DNA from 4 places in the Brevibacillus sp. MER 51 genome. Region 1 is predicted to be linked to each of the others. Evidence: riboswitches for the same ligand, from Rfam matches in the RefSeq annotation. Region 1 holds a riboswitch; each other region holds the start of a gene.
What was found. A riboswitch is a leader RNA that binds a small molecule or an ion and turns the genes downstream of it on or off. The one in region 1 is predicted to bind cyclic di-GMP.
Positions count from the first base shown of each region.

Region 1 (5,769 bases):
GCTCGGCGGGTTTTCCATGAAATCGTCCTGCTCAATGTAGATTTCGCGGGAGAACGGAATTTGACGATTGCCCATCTCTGGGTTCTCTGGGTTGATCTCCGCTTCGAGCATCTCGACTTGTCCTTCCGGATAGTTCGTGATGACGACCTTCAATGGATTCAATACAGCCATCGTACGTGGTGCCTTCAGTTTCAAGTCCTCGCGGATGAAGTACTCCAGCATTTTCTCGTCAACGGTGCTGTTCGCGCGCGCTACCCCTACTTCACGGGCGAATGTACGAATTGCTTCCGGTGTATAGCCGCGACGACGGAAGCCTGCGATGGTTGGCATGCGCGGGTCATCCCAGCCGTCTACTACATTCTCATCGACAAGCTGTTTCAGCTTGCGTTTACTCATAACGGTGTTCGTCAGGTTCAAGCGGGCAAATTCGTACTGGTGAGGCACATTCTCCATTTCGCACTCGCGGACTACCCAATCGTACAACGGGCGATGATCTTCGAATTCCAGTGAGCACAGAGAATGTGTCACGCCCTCAATGGCATCCTCCAACGGATGAGCGAAGTCGTACATCGGGTAGATGCACCATTTGTCACCTGTGTTGTGATGCGTTGCATGGGAGATCCGATACAGAACCGGATCACGCATGTTGAAGTTTTGAGAAGCCATGTCGATTTTCGCACGAAGCACCTTTTCTCCGTCCTTGAATTCCCCTTGGCGCATACGTGCAAACAGATCCAGGTTTTCCTCCACTGACCGGCTGCGGAACGGACTATCTGTGCCTGGCTCTGTCCATGTTCCGCGCATTTTCCGCATATCTTCTGGAGAAAGATCGTCTACGTAAGCCAGACCTTTTTTAATCAACAGCACCGCACGGTTGTACATCTCTTCAAAGTAATCAGATGCAAAAAACAACCCGTCCCATTCGAAGCCAAGCCATTGAACGTCCCTTTTGATGGCCTCTACGTATTCGATGTCTTCCTTCACCGGGTTCGTATCGTCAAAACGCAGGTTGGCCTTGCCGGAGAATTCTCGAGCCAACTCAAAGTTGAGGCAGATCGCTTTTGCATGTCCAATATGGAGATACCCGTTCGGTTCTGGGGGAAAGCGGGTAATGATTTCCTTTACTTTGCCCTCTTGCAAGTCATCAATCATGATATTGCGGATAAAATTGGATGCCGCTACCTTGTTTTCCAATGAAATCAACCTTTCACTTCACCTTTACATTCCATAATACTGATTCTCTACCCAGAGTTCAACAAAATCGGGTCGTTGACCGACCCGCTCACGTCTCCCATTGCTGCCTCGTTTGCCATTGTGACCTGCAATACAGGTGAACGACAGAATCAATGGCTAAGCGCTGCTCCGTGATTCCACGAATCGTTTCGAGATGCTTCGGGGAAATCAGATGTAGCAAAGGCTGTTCAACATGATTGAAACGTTGGAATGCTTCCGCTGCAATCCGATCCCACTGCGGGTAATACCGAAGCAAATCATCAGGCATTACGCGGGAGCGGTCCGTGTCAGACTCGGGCAAACAATCAAAAGGTTCATCCAAATTTAACGTTCCGTAATCATCGGTCAGCTCTTCGCCCGGTAAAATATCCCGTGCTGCCAATTCCATATCATACATGGTCGGCACACAATTCGCATGAAAGCTGTGGTTCACGTACCTTGCCTTATCCCAGCAAAGAATGTACTTTCCGAACTGGTTCTTAAACGAATATTTTTGTACGTCCTGTTTTCGTAATGAGTCAAGTCTTTCCACAAATGCAGGGTCCAATACCTGGTCCAAATCATCCTGTGCCCATACAATCGTTCCTTTTGGGATAAACCTTGTCGCAAACACACCGTACCCGATCTCATCGTTGATATAACGCAATTCTGTATCGGGATGCATCATGGTCTTTGTTTCACTCCTTGGCGAATGTGCCTTTTTATCATCATAAGCAGTTCTGCCCCAGGAGGTGTGTGAATGTATGCGAAAAACAACCTTTCCTATAAGCATTCCTGACTATTTTTCTGGATTAAAATATTTTTTCTTATTTACCACAAATGGTAAATAGTCTATATTATTGGCAAACGGACTTTTAGGAACATTTTCCCACAACGATCGAATCATTATTTGTGTCATGTCATTTTATGCTTCACCCATTGATATCGAAACGGCATACCCGGGGAAATCCGGCGACGCAAAGCTACAGGGGCTACCTCCGCAACAGCGGACACGCTTGCCAGCTACCGAAGTATTGATGTAGGACGAGACCAATGATCCTATATCATTGGTCTTTTTTTGCGCGCGCAATGTCTATTTTTGTCTATTTTTGTATGTTTGTGTATTTTTAACTTTTAAAGGAGGTGAGGCAACAGCGGATAGCCGGTTTAATGAAATCATTATTCTATTCATCATGAAGGAGGTTTCATAGGAATGTCATTCTTGAAGAAACTCTCGACCGTCGCGCTGACTGCTGTCATCGGGCTATCAACATTCTCTGGGGCACAAGCTGCTAACCGTCCAACATCGATGTCACCGAACGCTATGGTGACGACTCCCCACTATCTGGCTACGGCTGCGGCCCTGAAGACATTGGAAGACGGTGGAAACGCAGTAGATGCTGCTATTACAGCCGCTTCCACCTTAGCTGTTGTCTACCCTCATTACACAACCATTGGCGGAGATAACTTCTGGCTCATCTACAATGCCAAAACCAAAGAGCTGAAGGCACTGAACGGCAGTGGTCGTGCAGGCGAAAAGGCAACCATCGACTATTACAAAGGCAAAGGCTACGAAAAAATCCCGTCCCGCGGTTATGAATCGGCAAACACTGTCCCTGGAGTTGTCTCCGGCTGGTGGGAGGCGTACAACTACGCCCATAAAAAAATGGGCAACAGCAAGCTTCAATGGAACAGACTGCTGGAGCCTGCCATTGGATACGCCGAGAACGGATATCCAGTCTCCCCCAACCAAGTGTATTGGACAAAATACGCGACAGATCCAACTGACAATGACTTGAAGAATCTTCAACGTTTTGATGGATTCCGTAAAACATTCCTGAAGCCCAACGGCGATCCTTATGCAGCAGGCGAAATTCTCAAACAAAAGGACCTTGCCAATACTTTGCGAATCATTGCGAAAAAAGGCGCTGACGGTTTTTATAAAGGAGAAGTTGCTAAAAAAATCGTAGCAGACATGCAAGCCAACGGCGGATTGCTCACGTTGAAAGATTTTGAGAAGCATACCTCCACTTGGGCAGATCCTATTACGGTAGACTACCGCGGATACAAAGCATACAACGTTCCGCCTAACTCCCAAGGCATGGCATCACTCTCCATTCTTAATGTTTTGAATAACTTTGACCTTAAGAGCATGGGTGAAGGAACACCCGATTACTATCACACGATTGTGGAAGCTACCAAACAGGCTTTTGCTGACCGCGACAAATGGCTGACTGACCCAGCCTTTGCGGATATCCCTGTAGATGAGTTGTTGTCCAAGCAGCACGGGAAAGATTTAGCTGCGCGTATTGATATGAAGCAAGCAGCCAAATCCGTAGAACCGCTTGATCCAAAAGGCGATACAACCTGGTTCGGGATCGTCGACAAAGATGGAAACGCCGTGTCCATCATTCAGAGTCACTATTTTGACTGGGGTTCCGGCATCGTAGCGAAAGATACGGGTGTCCTTTTGCAAAACCGCGGAAGTTATTTCTCTTTGGATTCCAAACACATCAATCACTTGGAACCAGGCAAACGTACCTTCCACACAATTAACCCAGCGATGCTCTTCAAAGGGGACAAGCCTTATCTCCTTTACGGAACACAAGGGGGAGAAGGACAGCCGCAAACGCAAGCCGCTCTCGTCACGCGTATTGTAGACTTTGGTTTCAGCGTGCAAGACGCAATTGAAGCGCCAAGATGGCTGCATGGACGCAACTGGGGATCTGCTTCCAACAATCTCAAGGTGGAAAGCCGCATCCCTCAAGAAGTCTTGGACGAGCTCATTAAACGTGGGCATCCAGTCGAAAAGCTGGAAGCAGCCTATACCGACGCGATGGGACAGTCCGGCGCAATCCTGATTGACCCGCAAACCAATGTAAAATTTGGCGGTGCTGACCCTCGCGGTGAAGGCGCTGCAATGGGCTATTAATATTTTGTCAGACTGCTGAGTAAATCTCAGCAGTCTACCTGTTTCTATTTTGCATTCACGGATTAGGAGTGGAAAAACCTATGTTTTTGTTCAACAAGCTCAGGAACAAAATGATCCTTTGGTTTCTCATCGTGGCTGTCATTCCACTTACTGCCGTTTCTTTGTTTATCACGAACAGCTTTTCATCCATTTTGATTGATAAACAAAAATCATCCTATGTTGACCTTACTTCCAGTACAGCCATAGCTATGGATCAATATCTGGACCGGCGTATGACAGAAATTCAAATTTTAGCCCGCACCTCGGATATTCAATCCGATGATTCCGCGGCAAAAAACGAATTCATCCGCAAGTTTACCGAGGAAATGAAACTGTATGACGGGAATACGTTTATCGCAAGCGATGGAAAAGTAACGGCTGATACGTTCCCCAAAAGCGTTGGAATCAATCTTGGCGAGCGTCAATTCTTCAAAGACGGTATGCAGGACAAGCCCAGCTTCTCCGATGTTCTTGTTGCAAAGACAACCGGTAATCGCTCTATCATCGTCGCTTCCCCTGTAAAAACGAAAAACAATGAGAAGCTCGGTGTCTTGACCGGGCTCGTCAATGTAGATGACTTCACAGCTACCTTTCTCAAAGATTTGAAAGTAGGCAACGATGGTTATCCGATTCTCGTTGATAACAAGGATCAAATTCAGTACCATCCTACCCAGGATCTGATCGGAAAACCCCTTGAGGAATCCGCTCTGCCGCAACCATTAATGGAAATCCTTAAATCAGGAAAAACGGAAAAGGGCTCATACAGCTACTCGGACAACGGCAAGGAATACGTTGTCACCTACTCCCCCATTCCCAAGACCAACTTTGGATTGTATCTGCATATCCCTGTCGAGTCCATAACGTCTGCGGTTTCATCCGTTACTACCATGGTTAGGATCATTGTCATCGTTGTTGTCGCTGTCGTGACCGCAATCGCATACGCTGTTTCCCGACAAATCTCACGTCCTATTGCGGCAGTTGCCTCCGTGGCTAACCGCATTTCCGAGGGTGAATTGACTGTACAACCCCTGCAAATTCGAACCAAGGATGAGGTTGGACAGCTATCCCAATCAGTAAACACAATGGTGCTCAACCTGCGAACGATTATTCAACAAGTAAATGATACAGCTTCAGATCTGGCTTCTTCCGCAGAGGAATTGTCGGTCAACGCCGACCATACGAGCAAGGCTACCGAGCAAATCGCCATAACGATTCAGGAAGTAGCTTACGGTGCGGAAAAACAAGTGAAGAGTGTAGAGGAAAGTGTCACCGCAATTCAAGGCGTATCGACAGGGGCTCAGCAAGTTGCCACGAATGCACAGCAAGCTGCCGAATCAGCTTTGGGGGCTTCCCAAATTGCAGTGGAAGGCAATCAGGCCCTTCAGGTCGTTATCAGCCAAATGCAATCGATTGAGAACACGGTCGGCAACATTGCCGATATCGTCAAACGATTAGGAAACAGCTCACAGGAAATCGGACAAATCGTACAAGTCATCACCGCCATAGCTGAACAAACAAATCTGTTAGCGTTAAACGCAGCGATTGAAGCGGCGAGAGCTGGTGAACAGGGACGGGGATTCGCCGTT
Region 1 is NZ_JAMAUS010000006.1:127,897-133,665, reverse strand. Features, by position in the region: gene M3630_RS14720 (glutamine--tRNA ligase/YqeY domain fusion protein) at 1-1,203, opposite strand, end outside; gene M3630_RS14715 (SET domain-containing protein) at 1,283-1,900, opposite strand; cyclic di-GMP riboswitch class I at 2,155-2,243, shown strand; gene ggt (gamma-glutamyltransferase) at 2,426-4,144, shown strand; gene M3630_RS14705 (methyl-accepting chemotaxis protein) at 4,225-5,769, shown strand, end outside.

Region 2 (5,769 bases), 220 kb from region 1:
GACAGTACCGATTACGAGCAAAGTGACTGGTATCCCGATGGTTCAATTGGCGGTTCGTGCACAATTGGGTGAGAAGCTGTCGGAGATGGGCTACGGTACAGGGCTTTTGCCAGAGATTCCGTTTGCCGTCGTCAAGGCGCCAGTTTTCTCCACGATCAAGTTGAACGGCGTAGACCCGGTACTAGGTCCAGATATGAAATCGACGGGCGAAGTTCTCGGCTTGGGTCATTCTTTTGAAGAGGCTGCAGGCAAAGCCTTTGCTTTCAAAGACAATTTGTACGGCGACTGGCAAAAAGGTCAGTTGGTCATGATTTCTTTGGCAGATGGAGATAAGCAGGGCGGCGTGAGAGAGTCAATCGGACAAATACAAGATGACGGTGCCAATCTGGCGGCGACTCCGGGAACGGCCGAGTGGCTGAAAAACGAAGGAATTGTCGTGAAGCATATCGTTGCAGATGAAGCAGCGTGGATCGATCTGTTGCAAGAGGAACAAGCGGCCTTTGCACTCGTTACTGCGACGAAAGGCAATCGTCATGGCCGGACCGGATTTGCTCTGCGAAGCCGGATGGTACAACAAGGTGTGCCATTGTTCTCCGCTGTCGATACGTTCGAGTTATACGTGAAGTCTATTATGAAGAAAAGAGGTGGCTCGCATGCAGCCAGTGAAGATATTGGAACACTTTCAAAACTTGCCGTTACAAAAGCATAAAGGAAAAGATTTCTTGCGCGTCGATGAATTCAATGGAGAAGAATTGATGGAGCTGCTCCATCTGTCTGCTCACGTCAAGCAATTGCAAAAGCTGGGACAGCCATTCCAGCCTTTGCAAGGCAAGACGTTGGGGATGATCTTTGACAAGGCTTCAACCCGCACCCGCGTCTCCTTTGAAGTAGGGATGCATCAGTTGGGCGGCTTGGGAATGTTCATGAGCGGAAAAGAGCTCCAGCTCGGACGTGGGGAGCCGATCAGCGACACAGCAAAAGTTCTCTCTCGGTACGTGGATGCCATCATGATTCGCACCTTTTCCCACTCCTATGTAGAAGAGCTTGCCGAGCACGCGTCGATCCCTATTATCAATGGCTTGACCGATCTGTACCATCCTTGTCAGGCTTTGGCTGATCTGCTGACGATCTGGGAACATAAAGGCAAGCTGAAAGGAGTCAAGCTCGCTTATGTAGGAGACGGCAACAACGTGGCGAATTCACTGGTGCTGGGCGCAGCTCTGCTAGGTCTGGATGTGCGGGTAGCAACTCCGGTAGGCTACGAAATGGATGCAACCATTGTCGCAAAAGCTACGGGGTACGCGAAACAAAGCGGTGGAAAAATGATGGTGACCACCGATCCGATAGAGGCTGTCATGGGGGCAGATGCTGTATACACGGACGTTTGGACTAGTATGGGTTTTGAAGAAGAAAATGAGGTACGATTGAAAGCATTTGCCGACTATCAAGTGAATGAAAAATTGGTAGCAGCGGCAGATCGTGATTATCTCTTCTTGCACTGCTTGCCGGCACATCGTGGGGAGGAAGTGACGACCGGGGTTATCGACGGATCGCGCTCTGTCATTTTTGATCAGGCTGAAAATAGATTGCACGCACAAAAGGCGATTTTGGCGGCGCTGGTGTGAACATAGTTCTAGTTAAATAGAACTAGCCGGAATTAAATCCAATAGACTATGAATCTATGATTGCCGAATTTTGTCACTTATGTGTAAAATAAAGGTAGGAAAGAAGCGAAGAAGTACGGACTGTATCTGGTCGCTTGGTCCGTATGGAGCCAGTAGCGAATCCAACCTTTTTCGTAATGGAAAAGGAAAGGGGAGCAGGGGCTGTACTTGGTCGCTTGGCCTCTGCATCACGGACAGTAGCGAAGCCAGCTTTCTCCACTATGCCTAAAGGGGGGAAAAGAAAATGAAAAAATGGTTCGCGGCAATTATGATGGTGGTAGCAATCGTAGCAGCTACTTCTGCAAACTTCCATATTGGATAAATAAGCGTATTGGAGAAACAAACACCGCTTGGCTGAGTGGTGTTTTTTCTTCAAGCTTGGAGGAAACAACATGCTATTGGATGTAATTGCCCTATCTTTTCTCGTAGCATTGCTGCGAGGGGGAAGAATCAAAGAATTACCTAAGTTCAACCAAAAGAAACTTCTTATCGTTACCATATTGCTGCAGGCTTGTGCAGCCTTCTTCCCTACGATCGGTGGCATTTTCATATCGATCGCGTATGTGTTTATTTTGGCCTTCCTCGTTTTTAATCGAGAATTTGAAGATATGCGGATTTTTTTAATCGGCTGGTTTCTGAATGCGATTGCAATTTGGTCTAACAATGGAAAAATGCCAATCGATTTAGTTCAAGCAGCAAAGCTTCCTTATGATTTAGAGCCAGTTATAAACGGAACGAATTTCAAGCATAGTGTATTGACGGAAAGTTCAAATTTTCCGTTTTTGACGGATGTCATTTACATGCCATCTTTCATTCCTCGGATTATTAGCATCGGCGATATTTTTATTATGTTAGGTGCCTTTTTACTTGTTCAGCGATTGATGAATAAACCGATTTCATTACTACAACTTCGCGAAGGTAAAAGTTATGCGACAAAAAACTGATTTTGCGGTTTGGATAAAAGGGATTGTTGTCCAGGTTGGATTTGTCATTGCAGCAATCTATATTTTTTACACATCTTCATCGGAATGGGCTGCTCGTGAGCATTGGGGGGTAATATCTACCTACACCCTCCTGACCATTTTTTCCTGTTTTGCTCCCGTGCGTATATCTAATACGATTTTAACAGTGAACAATGCTGTCATCTTTTCGGGTATCTTGTTGTACGGAGTCTGGGTCGGAGTATGGGCTGCTGTTATTGAATCTTTAATCATTGCTTTCCTGGTAAGGTTTAATCCGCTAAAAGCTATTATTAACATTGGGCAATTGTTAATGACTATATGGACAGTAGCGTTTTTGAAGGATTGGATCGAGGGCTTCGGAACTGTTTCTCCCATTATTAGCGATTTGTTTTTGGCTGTTGTGTATTGGTTTGTGAACCTGACTTTATGTGGATTGGGTATCTCCTATTTTCACCAAATGACCTGGGCGCGAACCGTAAAGATGATGGCAAAAGGCTTTACCTCGACTTACTTGTTGCTTTTGATTCTTGCCGGGGTAGGTTCACGATTAGTAGAGTTATATGGTCCGTTAACACTAATTCCTATGATGATTGCGTTTATTACGATCAGCTACGTATTTCATCATTACTATGACAATCTTCAAAGGCTTCAGCAAAAAGTAGAAGAGGTCAAATCATTCAATCACAACTTCTTAACGACGATGGCTGCTTCCATTGACGCACGAGATCGATACACAAGTGGACATTCTCAGCGTGTAGCTTACTGGGGAAGAGAAATTGCGAGAGATATTGGTTTGGCCGAACGAAAAGTGGAGGATGTTTATATCGGGGGAATCCTGCACGACATTGGAAAAATCGGTATCGAAGACGAAATCCTTAATAAAAAAGGAAAGCTCACTCCCGAAGAGTATGACAAGATCAAGCAGCACACGGTCATTGGCTACGAAATCATTTTGCAAGCAGGGATGTTCAATGAATTGCTTCCTGCGATTCGCTCCCATCATGAGCGTATAGATGGCAGGGGATATCCGGATGGTTTAGCCGGGGATGAGATTCCGCTGATGGCGAGAATTTTAGCCATTTCTGATGCTTTCGATGCGATGGTTGCGGACAGGCCTTATCGAAAAGGATTGCCCGTGGAGGAAGCGCTTCAAGAAATCAGACGGGGTTCTGGTACCCAATTTGATCCGATATTGGCGGAGCATTTTATCAGAATCGTTCAGCGACTGCCGTGCGAAGAATTACAGAGCATTATCGGAATAGAGTCCATCCCACAAAAACAGTTACAGGAGGCAATCAGATGAGCTGCCCCTTGTAACTGTTTTTATTCGTTTACGACCATATGCGGACGAGCTCTCTGGATTCTAAATGGCAGGTAAGCTTGAAGACATCTGGATTGCTTAATTTCTCCCAATCGTGAAAGCCAAAGCGGTCATCCATTGATTTCATGAGCAAGGCCAGCAGGCATCCGTGGCTGACTAGCACAATATCTTTATGCTCGTCTGCCAAAATCTCAGTGAGCAACGAATTTGCCCGATTTATAGCAGTAAGACTGGATTCGCCACCTTCGAATTCAAGAGTCAGATCATCGAACGTATCGCGCAGCCGCTCGAACCAATCCTCACGTGGTACTCCGCTAAGAACGCGCTCGACCAAACGGGTATCTTCTTCAATCACGATTCCGCGTTCCTGTGCAAGTGGCTGGATGGTGGCAACCGCCCGATGATACGGACTCGAAATGATTCGATCAACGGGGGAACCTGCGAAGAAGGTGGCAAGCTCCCGAGCTTGTACTTCTCCCTTTTCCGTGAGCAGTGCATCGGGTTCTTGGCCAGCAGCCTGACAATGACGGACCAAATAAATTGTTTTCATAATCCCTCCAAGAGCCTTCTCTTAATGGAATTCCTCCTTTCACTCATTCGCTACCCTGGATAAGTTTCCCTTTTAATCACGCAAACGTTTATGCATAAACAGATGATGAGCATGCATAAAAACAAGATAAGCTTTATACGAGAAGTGCATAATTTCTCTGCATCTCCGTTTTTGTCTGCGAATTCACAAGAAATATACAAGAAAAATGGTTGTATTTTTATTAGTTCGTTTGTATAATTACTCGCATAAGAGAAACTTCGAAACGGGGAGAGAGAATGATGGCAAAAGAAAAAATTGTGTTGGCCTATTCAGGCGGTTTAGATACATCGGTAGCAATTAAATGGTTGCAAGATACGTATAACTACGATGTCATTGCAGTTGCATTGGATGTAGGGGAAGGGAAAGACCTCGATTTCGTACAGAAAAAAGCATTGCAGGTAGGGGCATTGAAATCAATCGTAGTGGATGCCAAAGATGCATTCGCAGAGGAATTCGTATTGCCTGCCCTGAAGGCAAACGCGATGTACGAAGGCAAATATCCATTGGTGTCTGCACTGTCGCGTTACCTGATTTCGCGCGTGCTGGTTGAAATCGCGGAAAAAGAAGGCGCGGTAGCTGTCGCACACGGTTGCACAGGAAAAGGAAACGACCAAGTGCGCTTTGATGTTTCCTTCACAGCGCTGAACCCGGATATCAAAATCGTTGCGCCGGTTCGTGAATGGGGCTGGACGCGTGACGAAGAGATCGAATATGCGAAAAAGAACAATATCCCGATCCCAATCGATCTGGACAATCCATACAGCATTGACCAAAACCTGTGGGGCAGAAGCTGCGAGTGCGGTGTTCTGGAAGATCCTTGGGCTGCTCCTCCAGAAGGTGCATACGATCTGACGAAGTCGATCACGGATGCACCGGACGAAGCAGAAGAAATTGAAATCACTTTCGTACAAGGGAAGCCAACTGCATTGAACGGCGAAGAGCTCCCACTGGCTGAGTTGATTCTCAAGCTGAACAAAATCGCTGGAAATCATGGTGTAGGCCGTATCGACCATGTGGAAAACCGTTTGGTGGGCATCAAATCTCGTGAAGTTTACGAGACACCGGCGGCGACTACTTTGATTTTGGCGCACCGTGAGCTGGAATTCTTGACCCAGCCTCGTGAGGTCGCTCAATTCAAACCGATTGTCGAGCAAAAACTGGCGCAAGTGATTTACGAGGGTCTCTGGTATTCGCCAATTCGTAATGCTGTCCAGGCATTTATTGAAGAAACGC
Region 2 is NZ_JAMAUS010000006.1:349,784-355,552, forward strand. Features, by position in the region: gene carB (carbamoyl-phosphate synthase (glutamine-hydrolyzing) large subunit) at 1-709, shown strand, start outside; gene argF (ornithine carbamoyltransferase) at 654-1,625, shown strand; cyclic di-GMP riboswitch class II at 1,721-1,801, shown strand; gene M3630_RS15700 (DUF5317 domain-containing protein) at 2,057-2,608, shown strand; gene M3630_RS15705 (HD-GYP domain-containing protein) at 2,592-3,929, shown strand; gene M3630_RS15710 (histidine phosphatase family protein) at 3,958-4,497, opposite strand; gene M3630_RS15715 (argininosuccinate synthase) at 4,776-5,769, shown strand, end outside.
Region 2: it holds a riboswitch for cyclic di-GMP, as region 1 does, so the genes downstream of both, M3630_RS15700 (DUF5317 domain-containing protein) here and ggt (gamma-glutamyltransferase) in region 1, are expected to answer to the same signal.

Region 3 (5,769 bases), on a different contig from region 1:
CAATCGAGTTTTGCAGAAGCGTTATCAAATCCCGGATGGAATCCGTGGTTTGCTTGATTTTGTCTGCATTCGCCCTGGAATCCGTCGCCATATTGCGAACCTCATTCGCAACGACAGCGAACCCACGCCCTGCATCTCCTACTCGCGCAGCCTCAATGCTCGCATTTAGTCCCAAAATGTTACTTTGATCAGCGATTTTTTTCACGGCGAGTGTAATTTGCTCGATCTCGGTCGTACTTTGGCTGACATCATTGGCTTGCTCTGAGATCGCCTTCATTTGCTCGTTCAAATTCCCGATCTGCACGGCCATCTCGTGTGTGGTGGCACTCACCTGCTCGACGACACTCGAGAGATTTGCAGCGATTTCATACAGCTCATTGGCTCGCTCCATACTCGAACCAATGCCGACACCGCCAATGACTTTTCCCGTGTGATCATGCAGGGGAATCGCCCGTGCGACGAGAGGGAAACCAAACAATTCCTTGGGGACCATCATCGCCTGCTTGGTGTTTTTTCGGATCGCGTTGGTGATCACATCTCCTTCCTGGAGTGGATCACCAGGCTTGACTTGCAGTGCAAATGTTTGGGCAGGTACATTGCACAATAGCTTTTCCGTGTCGTAGACCCCAATGGTAATGTCATCGGAAAGCAAATCATTTAAATAGGGGGCAACCTTGATGAAAGCCTCGAGCAGTTCTGCGTTTTTCCCCTTTTCGGAAGCCTCTGTTTCGTTCCATTCTTCGTATCCGTTCATGACCCTCTTCACCTCTATATTTTGCTGGCATTAGTACGGAAATTGACGCTTCTTGTGCTGAACCGAAATCCATTTCAGCGTAGTAAACTCTTCTAAGCTCCATTGACCATTCAATCGTCCCAACCCGGAGTGCTTTTCACCGCCGAACGCCACGATTGGCTCGTCATTGATCGTTCCATCGTTGATGTGAATCATGCCGGTCTCAATGCGCTTGGCCATCTCGGCACCTCTCTCCAGATCACGGGTGTGAATTGCCCCGGACAACCCAAATGGTGTCTCGTTCGCCATGCGAATCGCTTCTTCCTCGGAAGCAAACGACATGATGCAAACAGCCGGACCAAACAGCTCTTTGGATGCAATCGACATGTCTGTGGTCACTCCTGTCAAAACAATCGGTTCGACCACGTTTCCTTTTACTTCCCCTTTCAGTGCAGGAACGGCTCCTTCGCGTATCGCCTCATCGATCGTTGCCATCAGATTGGCGACTTGCCGTTGATTGATGAGTGGACCGATTACCGTGTCAGGATCATTCGGGTCTCCTACCTTGAGTCCAGATACTTTTTCCACGTACAAATCGAGGAATTTATCGTATACATCTTGGTGAACCAGAACCCGGTTAGCTGACATGCAAATCTGACCTTGGTGGGTAAAACGGCTGAATACTGCTGCATTGACGGCATACTGGAGATCCGCATCCTCCAAAACGATCAGCGCACTATTGCCGCCCAGCTCCAAAATCGCCTTTTTGAAATGCTTCGCTGCCACCTGCGCGATATGGCTCCCAACTTGGCTAGACCCTGTAAACGAAAGGATGCGCGGAATCGGGTGGGAGACAAAACCATCGCCAATTTCAGCGATATCCGTCACTACGACGTTAATCAAGCCTTTGGGCAGACCTACTTCTTCAAAAATTTTCGCGATGAGAGTCCCACCCGTGATTGGCGTGTGCTCATGTGGTTTGAGGACGACACCGTTGCCCGCGCCAAGAGCTGGAGCTACGGACTTCATCGACAGATAGAAGGGGAAGTTGAACGGACTGATGACGCCGACAACTCCTGCGGGAATCCGATACAAGCGGTTTTCTTTTCCGTCTACGGGAGAAGGCAGAATTTTTCCTTCCATCCGCACTGGGAAGGTAGCCGCCTCGCGAATAATATCCTTCACAAGCCCGATCTCAAAAAACGCTTTCAATCGGGTTCCGCCCAATTCACGAATGATGATCTGAATGATTTCTTCTTCATGCTCTTCGATATAGTGAACAGCACGCTCCAACATTCGGGATTTGGTATAAGCATTCACTTCGTCCCACTCTTTTTTCGCGTGGGCTGCCGCCTTGTAAGCCGCGTCGATATCCTCCAGATTTGCCATTTTGAATTCTGCGATGACTTCCCCATTGTAAGGGTTGATATCTTGCAATGTCTTCGCGCCCAGCCCGTCGCGCCACTCCCCATTGATGTACTGCTTGTCCAATGTTTGCAGGATTGACATGCTACAACCTCTCCCTTTTGTAAAGGTAATAGGCCCCTTTCGCATGAAAGGAGCCGTAAAACTAAAACAGCAAAATACACTGCTCGTTGGCAACCCGGCTGCCATCGTAACGTGTACATTAGGCCCGTGGCTTTGCGTCCCCACTTTTCAATGGGTTTGCCCATTCATAGCGAATGCCGATATGATTTTGTCGAAAAAAGGAAAGATATGGAGAATGATACTTTGATTATAGTACTCTATTCCTAATAGTCAAACGAAAACATGTAAATATTTCGTGAAAGGAAGTAACAAATATCAAAAAGCCCGCATCGCTTGGATACGGACTCCTGGTTCTTCTTCCTTATGCTCACAATAACGATTTGACATTCTTTACGCTCGTCGCGAGCATTTGCTCTGTCGCGTTGGCGTCCCTTATGTGCTTGGTCAAGCCTTCATTCAGCTCGTCCAGCAAGCCCTTTGCATCACTTACCTGCTGGGACACATCATCAGCAAATCGCTTTTGATGCGCGATGATTTCCATCACACCCGACACTTCGACGTTCAGTACCTGGAAAGCGTTCACGATCTGATCTGTCTTCTGTGCAGCATCCTTGCTGATAGAAAGTCCATTTTTGATTGCACTGCTGCTTTTTTCACTGTTAGACAATGCTTCTTTTGTTTCTTCCTGAATCTTGCCAATCAATTCTGCAATCGTCTTGGTCGAGTTCGCTGTCATCTCGGCCAGCTTCCGTACCTCATCCGCTACGACAGCGAAGCCTCGGCCTTGTTCACCTGCACGTGCCGCTTCTATCGCTGCATTCAGGGCGAGAAGGTTGGTCTGATTCGCAATGTCGCTGATCACCTTGACGATGCTCGTAATTTCCGAAGAGCTCTCTTCCAAGCGGCTCATGGACTTGGACGTATGGACCGATTCTTTGTCGAGCAGGCTCATGACCTGCACAACGTCCGTCATTGCCTTCTTGCCTTCATCTGCACACGCTACCGATTGTTTGCAGATGTCTGTCAGGCGCTCTCCTCGAACCGACAACTGGCTCGCAGATTCATCATCCCGCTCGTTAATGGCCTGGATATTATCTACGACACGCTTCATCCTTGTCACCAGTCGCACCATTTGATCGGATTCGGCGTTCATCGCCTGGTTTGAACTGAGGATCGCACCCATCTGTTCGTAAAGATCGCGAAGCTCATGTTTCCAAGCGTCTTGCTGTCCTGTCATTGTGGTTGTGGCTGTCGTCGCTGCTGTCTCTTTATCTGCCAGGCCTTTGTCTTTTTTCCAAAACATCCGCTTCCCTCTCCTCTGTACCCATCAATTGTCACCTCGGCGGCTATATACGCGGGACTCGATTATTCCCGGATGTTGTTTCGCCAAGCTCAGCAAGTTTTCCAAGAAATAATAGTGACCCTCCAAGAGCTCCACGTCTTTACGCTCAAAATGCTTCGCCTGCAAATACTGCTGCATTTCCAAAGCATAGCGCTCCAGTTTATCGTGAAAATCGTTGGCACGAAGCATTTGCTCCACTTCTGGATATTCTGTTTTCAGGCGACTTAGCTCGCTGTATACACGCCCACCCTCCAGAATCATCTGGTAGGCCGTACGCTCAAGCGTAGCTGTCGTAGCTGCCTCCTGCTCCTCACGCTCCTCGCGCAAAGCTGCCAAGTACGTGATAAAATGGTAGACAGTTAAAAACAATGGTCCTAAAAATAGAATGATCCCTGCCTTGTACACATGCTGATTGGACAAATTGCTGATGAGCAGGAACAAGTGAAACAAGATCGCACCCAACCATACATAGATGATGATTTGGTGATTGATCTTCCCTGCCTTTTGGTGGCGTGAAAAGGCAAAGGTAAGTCCGAGCAGATAAAAGGCAAGCAATGTAAAGCTGGCAGAAAACAAAGCCATCTCCATATCGATCAGCCAATCTGCGTCGGCGGGTATTTCGATAAAGAATTCAAAAGCGAGCACCAGCAGTGAGAACAGCAACCCCATGATCCAAAACCGGCTTACTTCCGAGTCATTCCTCCGCCGGGAGCGGTAGCGTTTTGCACGGGATCCTTCCATAATGCTCTCACCTCATTCTCTATGATTCGCCATGATTCTATCTTTTCCTTTCACATGGGGCCAAAATCTGACATCGGAGGCTGTTATGACAAAAAATTTACCGACACCATTTACCGAGCGCATGCAAACCTTGCTCGGGCACGATTTCGAGGCATTCGTTTCCTCCTATGATCAGCCTGTAACACACGGCTTACGGGTCAATCCGTTGAAGGTAGGGCGTGACGATTTTTTGAAAATCTCGCCGTTTGCTCTGGAAGCAGTCCCTTGGTGCGAAAACGGATTTCGCTACAAAGAGCCAGCTCGTCCCGGCAAGCATCCTTTTCACTCCGCCGGCATGTACTATTTGCAGGAGCCAAGCGCGATGTCCGCTGCCGAAGCACTCGGTGCCCAACCTGGTGAGCGCATCCTCGACCTATGTGCAGCGCCAGGAGGGAAATCGACGCAGCTTGCAGCGTTTTTGCGTGGACAAGGAATGCTTGTGGCAAACGAGATCCATCCTGTTCGAGCAAAAGCCTTGTCAGAAAACCTGGAGCGCTGCGGCGTTACCAATGCCGTCGTGACCAACGAAACGCCTGAACGTTTGCAAGAGCGATTCCCCCAGTTTTTTGACCGAATTTTGGTAGACGCTCCATGCTCTGGCGAAGGAATGTTTCGCAAGCTACCCGAAGCAATCGAAGACTGGAGTCCTGCAAAAGTAATGGAATGCCATGTCATGCAAGGTGATATTCTCGAGGCGGCCGCTGCAATGCTGAAGCCAGGCGGGACGTTGGTCTACTCCACCTGCACATTTGCTCCGTTGGAAAATGAGCAGTCCCTGGTTAACTTCCTGGACCGTCACCCGGAATTTGAGATCATCTCGCTGCCACATGCAGATTGCTTTTCTGCTGGCCAACCCGAGTGGGCGTCGCCACAAAACGAGGAGCTCACCCAGACAGCCAGATTGTGGCCGCATCGTCTACAGGGAGAAGGTCATTACCTCGCCAAGCTGCAAAAGAGCGAGAGCGCTGAGGTTCAAGAACCTTCCGGGAAGCGTAAAGAAAAGCGTGCAGCAAAATCAACTCCGACGGGTCGAAAAGAAGCACTGGCAGCCTGGCGTACGTTCGCAGTCGAAGCGCTCCCGGCGCTCTCCAAATCATTCGAAGATGAAGCTGCTTTTCTTTTATTTGGCGAGCAGCTCTACTACTCACCTGCTCCCGAGCTCGACTGGGACAAGCTCAAGGTCATGCGCGTCGGTCTGCACCTGGGAACCGTAAAAAAGAACAGATTTGAACCTGCACACGCCTTGGCGCTCGCCCTCTCTCCTTCGGAGGCAGCCCGTGTCGCTTCGTATGGCGCGGACGATCCTGAACTGTTGCGGTACCTAAAAGGAGAAGCGCTCACGCGAGATGGGGAAAGCGGCTGGACGCTGGTTACTGTAGATGGATTCTCCATCGGTTGGGGCAAGCAATCAGAGGGGCAACTCAAA
Region 3 is NZ_JAMAUS010000004.1:223,028-228,796, reverse strand. Features, by position in the region: gene M3630_RS10795 (methyl-accepting chemotaxis protein) at 1-754, opposite strand, end outside; gene yfmT (benzaldehyde dehydrogenase) at 785-2,242, opposite strand; cyclic di-GMP riboswitch class I at 2,328-2,413, opposite strand; gene M3630_RS10785 (methyl-accepting chemotaxis protein) at 2,589-3,524, opposite strand; gene M3630_RS10780 (hypothetical protein) at 3,549-4,304, opposite strand; gene M3630_RS10775 (RsmB/NOP family class I SAM-dependent RNA methyltransferase) at 4,390-5,769, shown strand, end outside.
Region 3: it holds a riboswitch for cyclic di-GMP, as region 1 does, so the genes downstream of both, yfmT (benzaldehyde dehydrogenase) here and ggt (gamma-glutamyltransferase) in region 1, are expected to answer to the same signal.

Region 4 (5,769 bases), on a different contig from region 1:
CCAATCGCTGCTGCCACTTCCAGCGCTTCCTGATGAAGTTCCCGTACATATGCGCCTACTGAAATAACGAATTGATTCATGGTGTACCGTACGCGATTCTGTTCCTGATGAATTGTCTCCTTCACTCTCATGAGGAGCCGTTTGATTTCTTCCTTATCTAGTTGTTCATCAGGAGTAATCGACAAGTAGTTCGAATACGTGTTCCACCCACATGTGGCTTCCATTTCTTCTTTAGACTCGATCCATTCTCGTGCCAACTCCATGGCAAAATGGCTCTCAGCGGCTACACTCGCAACCGTATATTCGGCGGGCGCGTACCAAGACGCTTTCTGGACCCAAGCCTGCAGCCGCTCTTTTGTCATGCTCTTTGGGTCAACTGACAATCCGGCCAAGTACATGGCGTCGTAGTTTCCCGTATCGTACAGCGCCTGGACGAGCTGCTGATCATGCTTTACCTCCTTGACCAGCTTTTTCATATCGCCGACTCGCACGCCAAACAAAGGCTCTTTTGCCCCATGCCGCAAAAGCGTTTTTTTCGTCTGTTCTGTCCCCATCGCTTCGAGCTTCTGCATGACTTCTTCCAGCGTCATCTTGCCGCCCTCCCTTTTCTTCTATTAATAGGATAACCAGCAGCCCTACCCCCAACACGAAAAAACCCTCCTCATTCAAAGGAGAGCTTTTTCGTGTCGGAGCTTGACGCTCTTTTCTTATCCTACGCCTGATTGCGAACTTTGATATACGAAACATTTCTTACGTTGATGACAACATCATCATACTGGAGCCATCCGTTGTTTTGGTTAGCGACCATTTGAATGATCTCTTCCGGTTCCGTCGATTCGATGCTAATCGTTTCACCGCCTCCGGAAAAGTAAAATTGAATCACCTTTACTTCCTTCATAAAATCCCCTCCTATTCCTTCTAGTTATCGGATGGTTGGAAAATTTTCGTTATGGGTGATTTTTATGTATACTTTTACCATTACTGCGAAAAGGAGTTTGTTGAAATGCAGATTCGGTACACACGAGAAAAGGAGCAAGTAAAGCCTCACTCATCCCTGACAATGTATTAACACTCCTTCATGCTGGAGAATTAGAAAGCGTCAATTTGACTGAATGGCAGGCTGTTGATCATATGCATTTGTTACGAATCGTTCTGCCTCATGTTACGTTAGGTGCGTATGTCCCTCAACTTGTTGGTCAATTAGAAGAGACCGGATCAACGAGCGGAATGAAAGCTATCCGTCTGATTGGACAAGAACTGCTTGCGATCTTACACAAATCGGGTGAACCCACAGCTACGTCTTCTGTTTTCCTATCGTTGGCCAACCACAAGTCAGACAGTGTACGTTGCTGGAGTGCCTATATTATCGGCCTGGACAACACCTTATCTTTAGAAGAAAAACTAGCCCAAATAAGAAAATTCGCGGCTGATCATCATTTTGGGGTGAGAGAGATCGCATGGATGGCGATTCGAGATTCTCTCTTGCATGATCTGAACCATTCCATTCAACTCCTGAGTGAATGGGTACTTGATACCGACCAAAATATTCGCCGTTTTGCGGTAGAAGCCACACGCCCGCGTGGTGTCTGGTGTAAGCATATTGACGCATTGAAGAATGAGCCCGCTCGCTGCCTGCCTTTGCTCACACCAGTGAAGTCGGATCCAGCCAAATATGTTCAAGATTCTGTAGGGAATTGGTTGAACGATGCGAGTAAATCACAACCAGACTGGGTGACACAGCTTTGTGACGAGTGGCTAAAAACCTCTGATACAAAGGAAACAAAAAGAATTATCACCAAAGCGAAAAGAACGATCCTGAAAAGTCGCACTGAACAGAAATGATGAACCGAATCACACATTTATCCCAATTTTATTTGTTGAATTCATTATCCGAGGAAAGTTTGCGCTTAATTGATCAATTAACCTCTCTAACCCCTTTTCCCAAAAATACGTGCATTCAAACACCAGAAACTTTTTCAGAAGGCTTCTACTTCATCAAACAGGGAAAGGTACGTTTATATAAAGTAAATCGGGATGGTCGGCAGTTCACATTCGATATCCTCGGGGAAGGCAATGTGTTTGGAGAAGTGGATCTCCTCTCATTAGGTACAAGGGAGATGTATATAGAAGCCATCGAAGACTGCCTCATTTGTAGAATGAGCAAAGCAAAATTTGAAAGCTACATCATTGAACATCCGCAACTGATGATGAAGATCATGAAGATCATTAGCGATAGAATGGTTTCGATCAGCCAAGCAGCCGAAAATCTTGCCCTTCTCCCTTTACAAGATCGCATTATTTCCACGTTGGTAAAGCTTGCCGATCAATTTGGCAATCCTAACAGTTCGGCGTTTCAACAAATTGACTTACCTCTTTCCCATCAAGAAATCGCCAATTTTGTTGGGGCATCCAGGGAAGCTGTGACGGTAGCATTACGTGCTTTAGCAAGAGAAGAACTGATTCAAACAGGCTTTAAATCTATTTCTATTCAGCGGGACAGGATTTTGAAGAAAATGTAATCCAGTTTACATCTTTCGCTCAAAAAGAAAGATATCGTAAAGCCATGGCTTCTACTATTCTTTCGAAAAAGAGGGGAACGACATATGGATAAACCACATTTTCAGAGCCTGCGCGAAGAGCTAGATTTTACAACCATTCAAATAGCAGACTTCCTCACCCGTGAAGTAACAGATGCATTTACAAGATCAATCGAGGAGCTGCGGACCTCTGAACTGGCAAAGGGCTTGCCGATTGGTTCGATTGCGCCTGATTTCACGTTGAACGATCACACTGGCAAGAACATTACCTTGTCGGAAGAAATCATAAAAGGTCCTGTCGTCCTCACATTTTTCCGTGGATCATGGTGCCCCTACTGCAATTTGGAGATGCTAGCGTACCAAAAACAGCTCGATACGATAACCTCTCTGGGTGCTCAATTGTTTGCCATTAGTCCACAATCTCCTGCACACTCTCTTACTATGCAAGAGAACAATCGTCTGAGCTTCCCCGTGTTATGCGATACCAATAATCAGGTAGCAGAAAAATACAGACTCATATTCAGACTGCCTGAGTATTTACATGATACCTACCGATCATTGGATATCGATCTCAATCATTTTAATAGCGACGATTCCTGGACACTCCCCATACCGGCTACTTATATCCTCGATAACCAGGGCGTAATCCGGTCAGTATCCTTAGATCCTGACTACAAAAAGCGAATGGAGCCTACTGAAGTTATAGACATTCTGCGCACCCTAACCTAACGCCATACTCCCTACTTAATGAAGAACCAGTTGATACGGCAACTGGTTTTTCCGTACGTTCATATATTATGAACAATTAGTTACTTCTCCCTACCAAAACTTGACACAGCTAATACAAATGGCTTATATTTTGCATGATTATGTCTAGCAATTTTCGACACACTTTTACAATTTTTGCTAAAAAATGCAAAAGGCAAAGTCATCGAAAGGTGGCGACGCAAAACCACGGGTCTACAGTCTTTGACCATGATAGCCGGGTTGCCATCATCTTGAGACCATTTTTTCGATGTTGGTAGCTTCGGTTGTTCCATTTCGTTGGAACGGCCTTTTTTTGTGTTTCGTTTTTTGAAAGGAGGATGAAAGCACTTTCATTTTTGCAACAGATGGAAAAACATAACTTTTGGGACGTCAAACATACACAACACGGTAATCAGAAAATGATGGAGTGGGGAAGTTATGTACAAACTAGTAGAAACCGTACAAGAGTTAGCCAAATTTCATGAAATCAAGGAAACAGTATGGACAAGCATGGGCTTCGAGATGGAGTACGCGAAAGAAGGCTCGGCTCAGTTCCTCTTAATCGCCGAAGATGGTGAAGCAGGTGGAACATTTGAAATGACGCCCTTTTCCAAATCAAGTGCTTATATGAAATCACTTTTTCAGGATGTTGTTACAGAAGATATGAAAGTAATGGAGGTAGACAGTCTCGCTGTTCTGCCGAAATACCGAGGACAACTGGGGCAAAAAGGAATTTGCCTGATGATAGATTACGCTGAAAAGCATGGTTATACCCACGCTATCGGGGTAGCAGATCCGACCTTTTTTAAATTTATTAACACGAAGTATCAAGTAAAAGCAACTCAGACCAAAGATATCGTCTTTTACAAAGGGGCCGATGCTATTCCGACCCTTTTCCATCTAAAAGATGTCTATGACAATAAGCATGATCCGAAATATTCCTGGTACAATACGTCGTCATCCAACCAAGTAAAAGTCGAGGTAGGTGGGTAACATGGATAACATGGATAAAATTGATTTATTGAGAAGAAGAAACAATTGGGTCGTAATCGTATTCGCAAGTATTATTACGGTTGTTCAGGTCTTAAACCTCTTTCTAGGCGTTTCGTACACATTCGTTTTCACAATTCTGGGTATTTTGTATGGCGTACTGGCACCTTTTGCTTACATCTCCAATCGCCCGAGCTTCCGTGAAAAAGCAGCGCCCTTCATGAAGTTCTTTAACTTCGCCGTAATCGGGATCTTCATGTTCATCGTAGTCGGACTGGACCCGCATATGATCAATATCATGACCATTATGTTCTTCGTAGCAGTCATGGGGATTTATCAAGACCGACTCATCAATATTTTGACGATTGTATCGACATTGGGCATTGTCTCTTATTACTTCCTGACACAAAGAGAAACGATTTTCCATTCGACAAGCAATCTCGATCTGATGTACTTCCTGCTCACCTTCTGCTTTGTCTCTATCACGAGCATGATGCATGCTGTATTCAATAACAAGTTGCAAGAGGAAAGTGAGCAACAGAAGCAAGAAGCGATTGCCTCGAAGGAATCGTTGCAACGTGTTCTGGATAAGATCAATGAATCACTCACCTCTATGCAAGACTATCAAGAGAATTTGAACAAGGTAACGGACGGTGTCAATGTTCGCGCTGTCGAAACCGTCGCTTCCCTGCAAGACATCATGGAGTCCTTTACTGTCCAGACCAGCAATACAGACGAGCTGCGTCGGGAAATGAGCTCGACGAATTTGCAAGTTGAGGACATGACCCGCTCTGTCACAGAGATGCATGAGTACGTAGAATCGACCAAGGAAGCCACTAGCGAAAGTGGAAAACGCATTGGCAACATCGGTAATGACTTTGAACGATTCATCAAGGACATCCAAGGTACGAACCAGCTAATCCAAGAGCTCAATAAAGAAACCGAATCGATTGGAAAAATCATCCAAACCATTTCCGAGATTTCTGCACAGACCAATCTGTTGGCACTCAATGCCACGATTGAAGCGTCTCGCGCAGGCGAACACGGCCGAGGATTTGCTGTCGTCGCAGATGAAGTACGCAAGCTGGCAGAATCCTCCAAGCTATCGTCCGAGTCGATCTCGAGCCTGCTCATGACCATCCGCGAAAAAATGAAGCTCGTATCGGATATGATTTCCGAGTCGCAGACTTCTTTTGAGAAAAATAGCGAGGGCATTCTCGAAGTACAAGAAATGTTCACCAATGTAGACAACTACATGCAAAACTTCGCAGATAAAACGAAAAACCTGCAAGAGTTCATCGTCCATGTTCACAGCATGATTCAGGAAGTCGGCGCAAAAGTAGAAGTCAACGCAGATATTACCGACAAGAACAAAGAGAGCCTGGAAGAAGTGCTTGTGCTCGTTTCTGAGCAAAAAGACGAAGTCGTTAAGGTTTCTGGCGGCTTTGAGAAAATTGAACAGCAGATGCGTGGTCTCCATATGTAATCTTCCTGC
Region 4 is NZ_JAMAUS010000027.1:22,300-28,068, forward strand. Features, by position in the region: gene M3630_RS29380 (DNA alkylation repair protein) at 1-590, opposite strand, end outside; gene M3630_RS29385 (hypothetical protein) at 713-898, opposite strand; gene M3630_RS29390 (DNA alkylation repair protein) at 1,105-1,842, shown strand; gene M3630_RS29395 (Crp/Fnr family transcriptional regulator) at 1,842-2,519, shown strand; gene M3630_RS29400 (peroxiredoxin-like family protein) at 2,604-3,266, shown strand; cyclic di-GMP riboswitch class I at 3,449-3,532, shown strand; gene M3630_RS29405 (GNAT family N-acetyltransferase) at 3,723-4,277, shown strand; gene M3630_RS29410 (methyl-accepting chemotaxis protein) at 4,270-5,760, shown strand.
Region 4: it holds a riboswitch for cyclic di-GMP, as region 1 does, so the genes downstream of both, M3630_RS29405 (GNAT family N-acetyltransferase) here and ggt (gamma-glutamyltransferase) in region 1, are expected to answer to the same signal.